4 regions of the Streptomyces sp. NPDC059443 genome follow, and region 3 is predicted to be linked to each of the others. Evidence: riboswitches for the same ligand, from Rfam matches in the RefSeq annotation. Region 3 holds a riboswitch; each other region holds the start of a gene.

Region 1 (3,199 bases), on a different contig from region 3:
CGGGCGCACGTAGCGGGTGCCGTAGGACTGGACCCATCCGTGCTGGGTGGCGAGGTAGCCGGTGAGCTGCTCGGCGAAGTACTGGACCATGTCGTTGCGTTCGGGCTCGCCGTGCACCAGGACGTCGATCCCGGTCTTCTCCTGGAAGGAGAGCACCTCGCGGATCTCGGCCTCGATCCGCTCCTCGTACCCGGCGGTGTCGATGCGTCCGGCGCGCAGGTCCGCCCGGGCCACGCGCAGTTCGGCGGTCTGCGGGAAGGACCCGATGGTCGTGGTGGGCAGCAGCGGCAGGCCCAGGTGGGCGTGCTGGGCGGCGGCCCGTTCGGTGTAGGGCTGGGCTCGGCGGCCGTCCGCGTCCGTGATCGCCTCGGTCCGCGCCCGGACGGCGGGGTCGTGGGTGATCGCGGAGGTCGCCCGGGAGGCCAGGTCGGCCCGGTTCGCCGCGAGTTCGGCGGTGATCGCGTCGGTGCCCAGGGCGAGTCCGCGGGCCAGGGTGGTGATCTCGGTCGTCTTCTGGCGGGCGAAGGCGAGCCAGCGCCGGATCTGCGGGTCGATGTCGCGCTCGGTCTCGGCGTCCAGCGGGACGTGCAGCAGGGAGCAGGAAGCGGCGACGTCGACCCGCTCGGCGAGGCCGAGGAGGGTGCCGAGGGTGGTCAGCGACTTCTGGTGGTCGTTGATCCAGATGTTGCGGCCGTTGACCACGCCGGCGACCAGCCGCTTGCCGGGGAGGCCGCCCGCCGCGGCGAGGTCGTCGAGATTGGCGGCGGCCCGGTCGGTGAAGTCGAGGGCGAGTCCCTCCACGGGCGCCTTCGCCAGCACGGGCAGGGCCTCGCCGAGACGGTCGAAGTAGGAGGCGACGAGAAGCTTGGGGCGCTCGGTCAGGGTGCCGAGTTCCCGGTAGGTGCGGGCGGCGGCGTTCAGTTCGGCCGGGGTGCGGTCCTGGACCAGAGCCGGCTCGTCCAGTTGGACCCATGCGGCGCCCGCGGCGCGCAGGTCGGCGAGGACCTGGGCGTAGACGGGCAGCAGCCGGTCGAGCAGGGTCAGCGGCTCGAAGTCGGCGGCCGCGCCGGGCGCGGGCTTGGCGAGGAGCAGGTAGGTCACCGGGCCGACCAGGACCGGGCGGGCGGTGTGGCCGAGGGCCAGGGCCTCCTTCAGTTCGGCCACCTGCTTGGCGGAGTCGGCGGTGAAGACGGTGTCGGGGCCGAGCTCGGGGACCAGGTAGTGGTAGTTGGTGTCGAACCACTTGGTCATCTCAAGAGGGGCCACGTCCTGGGTGCCGCGCGCCATGGCGAAGTACCCGTCCAGGGGATCCGCGTCCACGGCGGCCCGGTGGCGCTCGGGGACCGCGCCGACCATGACCGTGGTGTCCAGGACGTGGTCGTAGTACGAGAAGTCACCGGTCGGAATCTCGGTGATGCCCGCCTCGGCCAGTTGCTGCCAGTTGGTGCGGCGCAGGTCGCGGGCGGTGTCCCGGAGGGCTTCGGCGGTGACGCGGCCCTTCCAGTAGCCCTCGACGGCCTTCTTCAGTTCACGGTTCTGACCCTGGCGGGGGTAGCCGTACACGGTGGCGCGTACGGCGGGGTTCGAGGTGGTCACGGAACTCTCCTTCGCGAGCATGTCTCCATGGACCCGGTGACGGGCCGAGGATGCGAAGGGGTGCCGCAACGGGCGGCCCGCCGTGATCGCGTACGACCGAGGTACGCGACGGGGAGGATCCGCCCGAGATGCACGCCGACCCGCCCACGAGGTCACCGGGAAACCGTGCGCGGTCGATCGCGCACGGGCAACGGGCAGGTCTTCGGACTCGCGGGCACGCCTGCCGGTCTCCCGGCGGGCACCTAATGGCCGTCGCTTCCCAGGACCGGTTCAGGTCCCAGTGCGTATGACGGCGGTCGTTCCCGCTCACCGCTGCGGGGCAGTCCCGGATTCCCACCGGGTTCCCTCTTACGACGCTTCCCGCCTGGAGGGCGGGGGCGAACCAGCTGCGAGGCCCACAGTAGGTCGACCGACCGGGGAAGGGACACGACTTTCCACATGTCGGACGGGGAAATGAGACACGGTGGGGGTGCGGCGACACCACGCGCCACACCCCCACCGTTCTCGCGCGCCTCCGGCGCACCCTCAGGCCCGGAGACCTGCCGGGACCCTCAGCCCCGGCCGTACGTGTGGAACCCGCGGCCGCTCTTGCGGCCCAGCAAACCCGCCTGCACCATCCGCTGGAGCAGCGGGGGCGGGGCATACAGGGGTTCCTTGAACTCCTCGTAGAGGGACTCGGCGATGGCCGCGACCGTGTCCAGGCCGATCAGGTCCGCGAGCTTGAGCGGCCCCATGGGGTGGGCGCAGCCCAGTTCCATTCCGGCGTCCACGTCGGCGGCACTGGCGTACCCGGATTCGGCCATGCGAATGGCCGAGAGGAGGTAGGGGACGAGCAGGGCGTTGACGACGAAGCCGGCCCGGTCCTGGGAGCGGACCGTGGTCTTGCCCAGAGCTTCGCGGGCGAAGGCCTCGACTGCGACGAGGGTGTCCGCCGATGTGTGGAGGGAGGAGACGACCTCGACCAGCGGCAGGACGGGGACGGGGTTGAAGAAATGCAAGCCCACGACCCGGTCGGCGCGGCCGGTGGCCATGCCCAGCCGCATGATCGGGATGGCCGAGGTGTTCGTGGCGAGGATGGCCTCCCGATCCTCGACGATCTTGTCTAGGGCGGTGAAGATCTCCGTCTTGGCGTCCGGGTTCTCGGTCACGGCCTCGATGACCAGCTGCCGGTCGGCGAGGTCCTCCAGGTCCCCCGTGAACACGAGCCGGGCCAGGGCGTCTTCGGCGGAGATCCGGTCCAGCTTGCCCCGCTGGACGGCGCGCTCCAGTGAGACGGCGACGCGCTCGCGGGCGGCGCGGCCGGCGGTGGCGTCCGACTCGGCTACGACGGTGTCGAGGCCGGCTCGGGCGCACACCTCGGCGATTCCGGCACCCATCTGGCCTCCACCGACGACTCCGACGCGCTGGATGCGGGACGCCCGCGCGGGGGCGTTCACGCGTTCACCTGCGCGGCGGAGTGGCGGACGAGGTGGCCGAAGTCGACGAGGGAGGCGGACACCGGGCGTCCGTCGGTCTCCAGGTGTTCCTCGGTGAGGTGCCACCCGCGCGGGCGGACCATGAGGGTCGCGACCTGCTCGCCGAGGCGGTACTCCTTGACCTCCTC
Region 2 (3,199 bases), on a different contig from region 3:
CGGTACGGGCGGCCAGGTCGGCCAGGGTCAGGAACACCGCCCCGCCGAGCGCGGCCACCGGCAGCAGCGCCCGGTGTCCGGCGCCGACGACCATGCGGGCGGCGTGCGGAACCATCAGCCCGACGAAACCGATCGCCCCGCTGTAGGCCACCAGCACCCCGATGACGAGCGAGGTGAGGACGAAGACGGCGGCCCGGAACCGGCCCGTGTCCAGGCCGAGGGTGTGCGCTCCCTCCTCCCCCGCGAGCAGCAGGTCGAGCGGACGGGCCAGGGCGATCAGCAGGCCGGTGCCGACGAGCAGGGCGGCGGCGGGCAGCGCCAGTTCGCCCCAGCGGGCCCCGCCGAGGCCGCCCAGCGTCCAGAACAGCACGCTGCGCATCTGGTCGGGGTGCGCGGCGAGGACCAGGACCAGGCTGGTCAGGGCGGACAGGACGTACTGGACGGCGACTCCGGCCAGGATCAGCCTGCCGGTGGTCATGGCGCCGCCGCGCCGGGCCATCGCGTAGACGGCGACGAGTGCGCCCATCGACCCCGCGAAGGCGGCGAGGGGTACGGCGGCCCCGCCCGCGAACCCGAGGATCCCGGCGCCGAAGACGATCACCAGCACCGCCCCCGCCGAGGCTCCCGAGGAGGCCCCGAGGAGGAAGGGGTCGGCGAGCGGGTTGCGCACGAGGGCCTGGAGCACGGTGCCGGCGACGGCGAGCCCGGCGCCGACGACCGCCCCGAGCAGCACGCGCGGCATCCGGACGTCCCACACGATCGCCCGGAAGGCTCCGCCTCCGCCGCCCGGACCGGCCCCCGTTCCGGGTCCGCCGAGCAGGAGGTCGAGCACCTGGCCCGGGGGGATCCGTACGGGCCCCAGGGCCAGCCCCGCCACGGCCGATAGCGCCAGCGCGGCGGCGAGCACGGCCAGGACGACGGGCGTACGGGTGAACGCGCGGGCGAGCCGGCGCCTCACGCGGCGTCGGGGTGGAGCTGGGCGCCCAGCGATTCGACCGCGTCGGCCACGCGCACGCCGAGCACGGCGGAGGAGAGCGGCAGCACGACGAACCGCTGGTTCTTGATCGCGGGAACCTGTGCCAGCGCCGGGTCGTTCAACAGGCGCTGCTTCTTGGCTTCGACGGTGGTGCCGCCGTAGTCGTAGATGAGGACGACCTCGGGCTTACGCTCGATGACCTTCTCCCACGACACGTCACCGAAGGTGTCCTTGAGGTCGGCGAACACGTTCGTCCCGCCCGCCAGGGAGACGATCTCGTTGCCGATGCCGTTGCCTCCCGAGGTGAAGGCGGAGGAGTCGCCGGAGTCGTAGGCGAAGACCGTCGGCTTGGCCTTGTCCTTCACGCGCCCCGTGACGGCGTCGATGCGGCGCTGCTCGTCGGCGATGAGCTTCTCGCCGCGCTCGGGTACTCCGAAGGTCCGCGCCACTTCGGTGATCTCGGTCTTGAGCTGCCCCAGGCCCACCGGCCCCTCGGTGCAGTACTCCATGCTGAGCCGGGAGTTGATACCGGACTTGGCGAGCCCCTCACGGTCGCGGCCCTGCGCCTTGTCGAAGGCGCTGGAGTAACCCCCGTAGACGAAATCGGGGTTGGCGCCGAGCAGGACCTCCTTGGACGGGTACTCCTTGGCCAGCACCTTGATCTTGTCGTACGCGGGCCGGTAGGCGGACAGTACGGCATCGTCGAGGTAGGCCGTGCCGGCCATCCTCTCCTCCAGCCCGAGGGCGAGGAGCAGCTCGGTGGCGTGCTGGTTCATGCTGACCGCCCGCTGCGGAGGCGCCTGATAGGTGCTGCTGACACCGCAGTTGGTGACGGTGTACGGGTACCCGGGCGCGGCGCCCGGTCCCGCGGCCGCGTCCTGCGCTCCGGGTGAGCCCCCACAGGCGGCCAGCGATATCAGGAGCGGGACGGGGGCGAGCGCGCGCAGCAGGGCGCGGGGGTACGACGACATGGCGAAGCCTCTCCGGGGGATCCGCGTCCCCTGGTCGATGTGAAGAGGCGGTGCGTCAGTGTCTGACTCCCGGTTCCCGTGGGGGCTCCGGTCACAGTGGCGGGACCGCACCGGATTCGCACCGGTTTCCTGTCCTGCACCGCCTGGGTAACCCGGCCCAGTCTGCCAGACGGGTGATCGCCGGCGGTCCCGGCGCACCGCGCCGGCCATGCGGGAGGGGCCCCGGGAAATCTCGTTTCGGCCTTCCGGCCGAGACGGGCCCGGGGGCCAGACTTGTTGCCATGGCCATGGCCAGTGATCGCCGACCCCGGAACACGGCAAAACGGACTCCGGGGAGGTTCCCTGGAGTCCGTTTTCGCAGTACTGCCTGCTCACGCATGGCAGGGGTGACAGGAGTCGAACCTGCGACATTCGGTTTTGGAGACCGACGCTCTGACCAACTGAGCTACACCCCTTCGGCAGGACCAACCATGCCACGGGACGGACTGAAGATCCAATCAATTGGGGGACCCGCCGCGGATCCAGCCGGATCGTGCCGCCCCCTTGACCGGCTCTGGTCCAGACCAATAGTTTCCGCATGCACAGCGCACGCGCCCCGGCACCACTCCCCGCATCCGCAAAGGAAGCCCATGCGCCGCAGCACGCTCGGCAGGCTGGCCGTCGCCGTCTGCTCCCTCTCCCTGCTGACCGCCTTCGCTCCCGCCCACGACGGCTCCGGGCACGAGACCTCGTACAAGAAGGTCGGCTACTTCACCCAATGGGGCGTCTACGGGCGGGACTTCCAGGTCCAGGACCTTGAGAAGAACGGCAGCGCGGGCAAGCTCACGCACATCAACTACGCCTTCGGCAACATCAGCGCGGACGGCAAGTGCTTCACCGGAAACGTCCCCGGGGAGGCCGACGCCTGGGCCGACTACGTGCGTCCGCTGGACGCCGAGAACTCCGTCGACGGGGTCGCCGACGACTGGAGCCAGCCGCTCGCCGGCAACTTCAACCAGTTGCGCGAGCTGAAGGCCAAGCACCCCGGGCTCAAGGTCCTGCTCTCGCTGGGTGGTTGGAGCTGGTCCACGCACTTCTCGGACGCCGCACTGACCCCGGCCTCCCGCAAGGCGCTCGTCGCGTCCTGCATCGACCTGTACATCAAGGGCAACCTCCCGCAGGACGGCAGCCGCGGCGGCGCGGGCGCGGCCGCCGGAATCTTCGACGGGTTCGACATCGACTGGGAGTGGCCCGGTTCGCCCGGCGACTCCGA
Region 3 (3,199 bases):
CGCCCTTCTTGCCGATGTTGAAGGAGGACACCGGGCGGTGGTAGCCCATGACCCGGGTCCAGACCTCGCACGCCGCGCCGCAGCTGGGGCACTCGGGCCGCTCCCCCGCCAGGTAGCCGTGGTCGGCGCAGATGGAGAAGGTCGGGGTGACCGTCAGGTACGGGAGCCGGAAGGTCTCCAGCGAGCGCCGTACGAGTGCGCGGCAGGCCTCGGCCGTCGGGATCCGCTCGGGGGTGTACAGGTGCAGGACGGTGCCGCCCGTGTACTTGCCCTGGAGTTCGTCCTGGCGCTCCAGCGCCTCGAAGGGGTCGTCGGTCCATCCGACGGGCAGCTGCGAGGAGTTGGTGTAGTACGGGTTGGCGTCGGTGCCGGCCTGGAGGATCCCGGGGAAGCGGGCCCGGTCCTCCTTCGCGAAGCGGTAGGTGGTGCCCTCGGCCGGGGTGGCCTCCAGGTTGTAGAGGTGGCCGGTGCTCTCCTGGAACTCGACCATCCGGGCCCGGACCCGGTCCAGCAGCCGGACCGCGAGGGCGTAGCCCTCGGGCGCGGTGATGTCGTAGGCGTCCGCGCTGAAGTTGCGGATCATCTCGTTGACGCCGTTGACGCCGATGGTGGAGAAGTGGTTGCGCAAGGTGCCCAAGTACCGCTTGGTGTAAGGGAAGAGGCCGCCGTCGATCAGCTCCTGGACGGTGGCCCGCTTGAGTTCGAGGCTGTCCTTGGCGAGATCGCACAGCCGGTCCACCGCGGCCAGCAGTCCCGGCTCGTCACCGGCGTACGCGTACCCGAGCCGGGCGCAGTTGAGGGTGACGACCCCGAGCGAACCGGTCTGCTCGGCGCTGCCGAAGAGGCCGTTGCCGCGCTTGAGCAGCTCCGTCAGATCGAGCTGGAGGCGGCAGCACATGGAGCGGATCATGTTCGGTTCGAGTGCGGAGTTGATGAAGTTCTGGAAGTACGGGAGCCCGTACTTGGCCGTCATCGCGAAGAGCCGCTCGGCGTTCTCGCTCTCCCAGGGGAAGTCCCGGGTGATGTTGTAGGTCGGGATGGGGAAGGTGAACACCCGTCCGGTGGCGTCCCCTTCGGTCATCACCTCGATGTACGCCCGGTTGATCAGGTCCATCTCGGCCTGGAGCTCGCCGTAGGTGAAGCCGGCTTCCTCGCCCGCGACGACCGGGATCTGATCGCGCAGGTCCTCGGGGCAGGTCCAGTCGAAGGTGAGGTTGGTGAAGGGGGTCTGGGTGCCCCAGCGCGAGGGCACGTTGAGATTGTGGACCAGCTCCTGGATGCACTGCCTGACCTGCGGGTACGTCATCGCGTCGAGGCGGACGTAGGGGGCGAGGTAAGTATCGAAGGAGGAGAAGGCCTGGGCGCCCGCCCATTCGTTCTGCAGGGTGCCCAGGAAGTTCACGATCTGGCCCACGGCCGAGGACAGGTGCCGGGGCGGGGCGGAGTCGATCTGGCCGGGGACCCCGCCCAAGCCCTCGGCCAGCAGGGTGCGCAGGGACCAGCCCGCGCAGTAGCCGGAGAGAATGTCCAGGTCGTGGATGTGGAAGTCGCCCTCCCGGTGGGCGCGGGCCACGTCGGCCGGGTAGACCTGCTCCAGCCAGTAGTTCGCGGTGATCTTGCCCGCCGCGTTGAGGATGAGGCCGCCGAGCGAATAGCCCTGGTTGGCATTGGCGTTCACCCGCCAGTCCCGGCGGTCCAGGTACTCGGTCACGGTCTCTACGGCATCGACGACAGCAGTCACGGCAGCCCTCCCACGAGGCTCGGCACGGAAGTACGGATCACATGCCGGCAGGGGTCGGACTCGTCCACACGGGGTGGACACAACCGTTGCGGGGCAGTCCCGGATTCACACCGGATTCCCTGTGACTCGGTCGGGGCGAACCCCGCCGAACCGGCAGGGCCAACACTACATATGGATGCGAGCAGGACCTGCAACCACTACATATTGGGTGACGAAGGTCCCGGGGCAGAGGCCTTCCGGCCCTCGGGCCGCGGGCCTCCCTAGTCCGCCGCCTCGGCCGCGGACGACCGTTGCCCGGACGCCGAGGGCGGCTCTTCACCTAGGAGTGGACAAAGGCGCGTTGCCTGTACAACTGCTGTGATCATCGGGCGCCACGGGCCTTTCAGCGGAATAGGGAATTCCCCTGGCCTTCCGGCGAAAGTGGCGCATAATCGTCTTCATGCGGCTTGAACAAGCCTCTTGCCGCGTATGGTCACGCATGCATGGGGGGCATCGTGCCGATGAGTGATTCCATGGGCGATTCCGTGAGCGATTCCGTGGGAGCCGGCATATTTCCGGCCACGTCCGTCGAGTTTTCCCGCCTGCTCACCACCGTACGGCGGTGCAGGGTGCTCACCGTCACCGGACGGTTCCGGGAGCCCCGGAGCCTGCTGGTGCGGGAGATCGGGGAGCGGCTCGCGTCCAACTTCTACGACGGCGTGGCCGTCGTCGGCATGGACCACCGCTTCGGGGTCCGCGACCTGACGGCCGCGCTGGGCTGCGTACCGGGCATGCCGTTCCTGCCGTACGGCACGGTGAACGCGGCGTCGTGGCTGGCCGAGCGCGACATGCTGCTCGTCCTCGACGGCTCCGACCACCTCGCGCCCGAGACCCTGGCCTGGCTGCGCGACCTGCTCACCGCGGCCCCCGGCCTGCGGATCCTGTCGGCCGGACGCCATCCGCTGGGGTTCCCGCAGGAACGGGTGCACCGGCTGTGAACTCCGCGCCCCGACCGGCTACTCGGCCCGCCAGTCCTCGGCCAGCAGCCCCATCACCACCTCGTCCGTGAACTCCCCGCACACCCAGGCCGCCCGGCGCAGGGTCCCCTCCAGGACGAATCCGTTCGCGCTCGCGGCCCGGATCATGGGGAGGTTGTCGGCCAGGGTGTCCACCTGGAGCCGCTGCAGCCCGCGCACGGAGAACCCGTAGCGGCACAGCAGTCGCACGACGTCCTCGCCCAGGCCCCGGCCACGGCTGCCGGGGCGCAGCGAGATGCCGAGGTGGGCGGAGCGGTTGTGCGCGTCGATGGCCCAGAGCAGGGCCTCGCCCGCCAGTTCGCCGGTGGCCCGCTCCACTACGGAGAAGCAGGCCACGGCGTCGGAGGGCTCGCGGGGTTCGTACGGGGAGTGCCCGCTCGCCGCCCCGACCGGCCGCCAGGGCCGCGTGTCGGCGCGCGAGCGCGTGGCCACGTCCTCGTAG
Region 4 (3,199 bases), on a different contig from region 3:
GCACGGAACCGGCCTTCGACTCGACCTCGTCCTCGATCCGTTCGCCCAGCACCTGGAACCCGCCGCAGATGCCCAGCACCGGCCGCCCCTCGGCGGCCCGCCGGGCCAGGGCGTCCGCGAGCCCCCGCTCTCGCAGCCACGCCAGCGCCTTGACCGTCCCCCGAGTACCCGGTACGACGACCAGGTCCGCGTCGGCCAGTTCCTCGGCCCGGTCCACGAACCGCACCACCACCCCCGGCTCCGCCGCGAGCGCGTCCACGTCCGTGAAGTTCGACATCAGCGGGACCGCGCACACCGCGACCCGCAGCACGTCCTCGCCGACGGGCGGGGCGACCACGGATTCCCGTACCGCACCCCGCAGGGAGACCCGCAGGCCGTCCTCCTCGTCGATGCCCAGACCGTGCTGGAAGGGCAGCACCCCGTACGTCGCCCGCCCCGTCAGGCCCCGCAGCATCTCCATGCCGGGCTCCAGCAGGGAGACGTCGCCGCGGAACTTGTTGACCAGGTAGCCCGCGATCAGCGACTGGTCCTCGGGCGACAGGAGCGCCGTGGTGCCGAAGAACGAGGCGAAGACCCCGCCCCGGTCGATGTCGCCGACCACGACCACCGGGAACCGCGCGGCCCGCGCGATGCCCATGTTCACGATGTCGGTGCGCCGCAGGTTGATCTCGGCCGGGCTGCCCGCCCCCTCGCAGATCACGGCGTCATACGTGCCCCGCAACTGCTCAAGGCAGTCCGTCACGATGCCGAGCAACTGCTCCTGACGTCCCCCGTGCAGCGCCTTCCCGGGGGACGACCCCCCGGACCCCCCGAAGAAACCGCGGGCGCTCATCTCGCCCACCGGCTTGCCCAGCAACACCACCTGGCTGCTGCGGTCGCTGCCCGGCTTGAGCAGCACCGGGTTCATCAGCGCGGTCGGCTCCACGCGCGCGGCCTGCGCCTGCATGGCCTGCGCCCGGCCGATCTCCGCGCCTTCGCGCGTCACGAAGGAGTTCAGGGACATGTTCTGCGCCTTGAACGGGGCCACTTTCACCCCGCTGCGCGCCAGCCACCGGCAGATGCCCGCCGTGACCACGCTCTTGCCCGCGTCCGATGTCGTACCGGCGACGAGGAGCCCCCCGCCGCGCTTCGCGCCGCCGCTCATGCGCGCCGCCCCTTCCTCTTCGTACGGGAGATCAGCGTCCGGGCGGCCACACAGGCCCCCAGCGCCACCCAAGTCACCTGCCGCGACAGCCGGACCGCCCGCTCGATGTCGGCGACCTCCACCGGCCGCCCCTCCTCGCCGTTGAGCACCGCCCGGTGCTCGACCCGCCCCCCGTAGGCCAGGGTCCCGCCCAGCCGGACGCCGAGCGCCCCGGCGAACGAGGATTCCACCGGCCCCGCGTTCGGGCTCGGGTGTTTGGCGGCGTCCGCGCGCCAGGCCCGTACGGCTCCCCGCCGGTCGGGGCCGGCCAGTACGGCGGCCAGGGCCGTCAGCCGGGCGCCCGGCCAGCCCGCGAGGTCGTCGAGCCGGGCCGAGGCCCAGCCGTAGCGCAGGTAGCGGGGGGACTTGTGGCCGACCATCGCGTCCAGGGTGTTCACGGCGCGGAAGGCCAGCAGTCCGGGGACGCCGCCGACGGCGCCCCACACCAGGGCTCCGACCACCGCGTCGGAGGTGTTCTCGGCGACCGACTCCACCACGGCGCGGGCCATCTGCTGTTCGTCCAGGGCCTGGGGGTCGCGCCCGCACAGGTGCGGCAGCCGCTCGCGGGCCGTCTCGGCGTCTCCGGCGGCGAGCGCCCCGCCGATGGCGCGGGCTTCGCGGCCCAGGGAAGTGCCGCCCACGACGGCCCAGGTGGCGGCGGCGGTCAGGGCTATGCGGGCAGCCGCGGGCCGGGAGCGCACGGCGCGGGCGCCCAGCGCGCCGATGGCGGCCGCGCCCCCGGCGCAGACCAGGGTGTGCAGGGCGCCGCGGGCGCGGTCGTCGCGCCACAGGGCGCGTTCGACCGTGGCGGCGGCTCGTCCGAAGGCGGCCACGGGGTGCCCTCGGCGCGGATCCCCGAGGATCCGGTCGCCGATCAGGCCGGCCGTGGCGCCGTACGCGAAGACGCGATCGGCACGCATGGTGGCAGGTATGTCCTCACTCAGGGTCCGCGCCCTGGTTCGACGTGTCCGGCGGCGAGAGTTCCTGGCTCCCGGTCGCACTCGGCTTGAGTGCTCCGGTGACAGTGGCGGGACCGCGCCGGATTCGCACCGGACTTCCTCTCCATGCCGCCGTATTGGCTCGGGCAGTCCACCACGCACCGCGAAGGCCCGTCAACTCGCCGTTGACCTGCTGTGGGGTGGTGGAGACGGGTGGGCCGGGACGGGTGCGGGACGGGTCCGGGGCGGCGGCGAGGCAGGGGGCGGGCACGCGAAAGCTCCCCCCGGGGTGAACCCGGAGGGAGCCTTCAACACGGGGCCCGGCGTCTCAGGCGACGATCAGGTAGATCCCGTAGCTCACGGCCGCCGCGCAGAGCGCGAAGCAGGCGTAGGCGCCGGTACGGGCCAGGGTGGCGGCGCCGCCCTGCTCGGTGGCGGCCTCGTGCTTGGAGAGGCCCATCAGACCCAGGGTGAACAGGGTCACGAGGACGACGGTGGCGGTGAGGCTGACCCCGAAGACGGAGCCGAGTGCTGCCCAGTCGATCTTCATGCTGCGGATTCCTCTGTCGTTCTCGGGGTCAGACCGCGGCGGCCGGAGCCGCGGGGGTCGCGGGGGCGGCCGGGATGGTGGCCTTCAGGGCCTCGTCCGTCACCGCGGCGGTGGTGCCGGCGGCGGTGCCCGCGACCGGCGGGACGGCGACGGCGGCCATGGCCGTGGTGACCACGCCCGGCTCCTCGGCGCCGGCCGGGGCGACCTCGTTGACGTTGGTGTGGTCGACGACCTGGCGGCGCGAGATGAACCAGATGGCGACGCAGGAGGCGACCAGGAAGAGCGCGACGGCGACGACGCCGATGTCACCGGTGCGCATGACCAGCTCGGCACCGGAAGCGACCAGGGCCGCGGCCGGCAGGGTCAGGCCCCACGCGATGAACATGCGGGTGGCGGTGGACCAGCGGACCACACCGCCCTTGCGTCCCAGACCCGAGCCCATCACGGCGCCGGAGCACGCGTGCGTGGTGGAGAGGGAGAAGCCGAGGTGCGAGGAGGCCAGGATGACGCTGGCGGCCGAGGTCTGGG

What was found. A riboswitch is a leader RNA that binds a small molecule or an ion and turns the genes downstream of it on or off. The one in region 3 is predicted to bind cobalamin.
Region 1: another riboswitch for cobalamin. It lies ahead of metE (5-methyltetrahydropteroyltriglutamate--homocysteine S-methyltransferase); the one in region 3 lies ahead of ACFXDJ_RS02280 (ribonucleoside triphosphate reductase).
Region 2: another riboswitch for cobalamin. It lies ahead of ACFXDJ_RS05550 (ABC transporter substrate-binding protein); the one in region 3 lies ahead of ACFXDJ_RS02280 (ribonucleoside triphosphate reductase).
Region 4: another riboswitch for cobalamin. It lies ahead of ACFXDJ_RS23790 (cobalamin biosynthesis protein); the one in region 3 lies ahead of ACFXDJ_RS02280 (ribonucleoside triphosphate reductase).

Annotation. Positions count from the first base shown of each region.
Region 1 is NZ_JBHYVM010000003.1:57,965-61,163, forward strand. It holds gene metE (5-methyltetrahydropteroyltriglutamate--homocysteine S-methyltransferase) at 1-1,617, opposite strand, end outside; cobalamin riboswitch at 1,772-1,998, opposite strand; gene ACFXDJ_RS03560 (3-hydroxybutyryl-CoA dehydrogenase) at 2,148-3,032, opposite strand; partial or broken gene ACFXDJ_RS03565 (hypothetical protein) at 3,047-3,196, opposite strand.
Region 2 is NZ_JBHYVM010000004.1:222,058-225,256, forward strand. It holds gene ACFXDJ_RS05545 (FecCD family ABC transporter permease) at 1-958, opposite strand, end outside; gene ACFXDJ_RS05550 (ABC transporter substrate-binding protein) at 955-1,947, opposite strand; cobalamin riboswitch at 1,984-2,117, opposite strand; tRNA gene ACFXDJ_RS05555 (tRNA-Trp) at 2,326-2,402, opposite strand; gene ACFXDJ_RS05560 (glycoside hydrolase family 18 protein) at 2,577-3,199, shown strand, end outside.
Region 3 is NZ_JBHYVM010000002.1:142,751-145,949, forward strand. It holds gene ACFXDJ_RS02280 (ribonucleoside triphosphate reductase) at 1-1,792, opposite strand, end outside; cobalamin riboswitch at 1,770-1,911, opposite strand; gene ACFXDJ_RS02285 (hypothetical protein) at 2,254-2,718, shown strand; gene ACFXDJ_RS02290 (GNAT family N-acetyltransferase) at 2,737-3,199, opposite strand, start outside.
Region 4 is NZ_JBHYVM010000026.1:8,785-11,983, reverse strand. It holds partial or broken gene ACFXDJ_RS23795 (cobyric acid synthase) at 1-1,144, opposite strand, end outside; gene ACFXDJ_RS23790 (cobalamin biosynthesis protein) at 1,141-2,103, opposite strand; cobalamin riboswitch at 2,139-2,302, opposite strand; gene ACFXDJ_RS23785 (hypothetical protein) at 2,450-2,671, opposite strand; gene ACFXDJ_RS23780 (anion permease) at 2,700-3,199, opposite strand, start outside.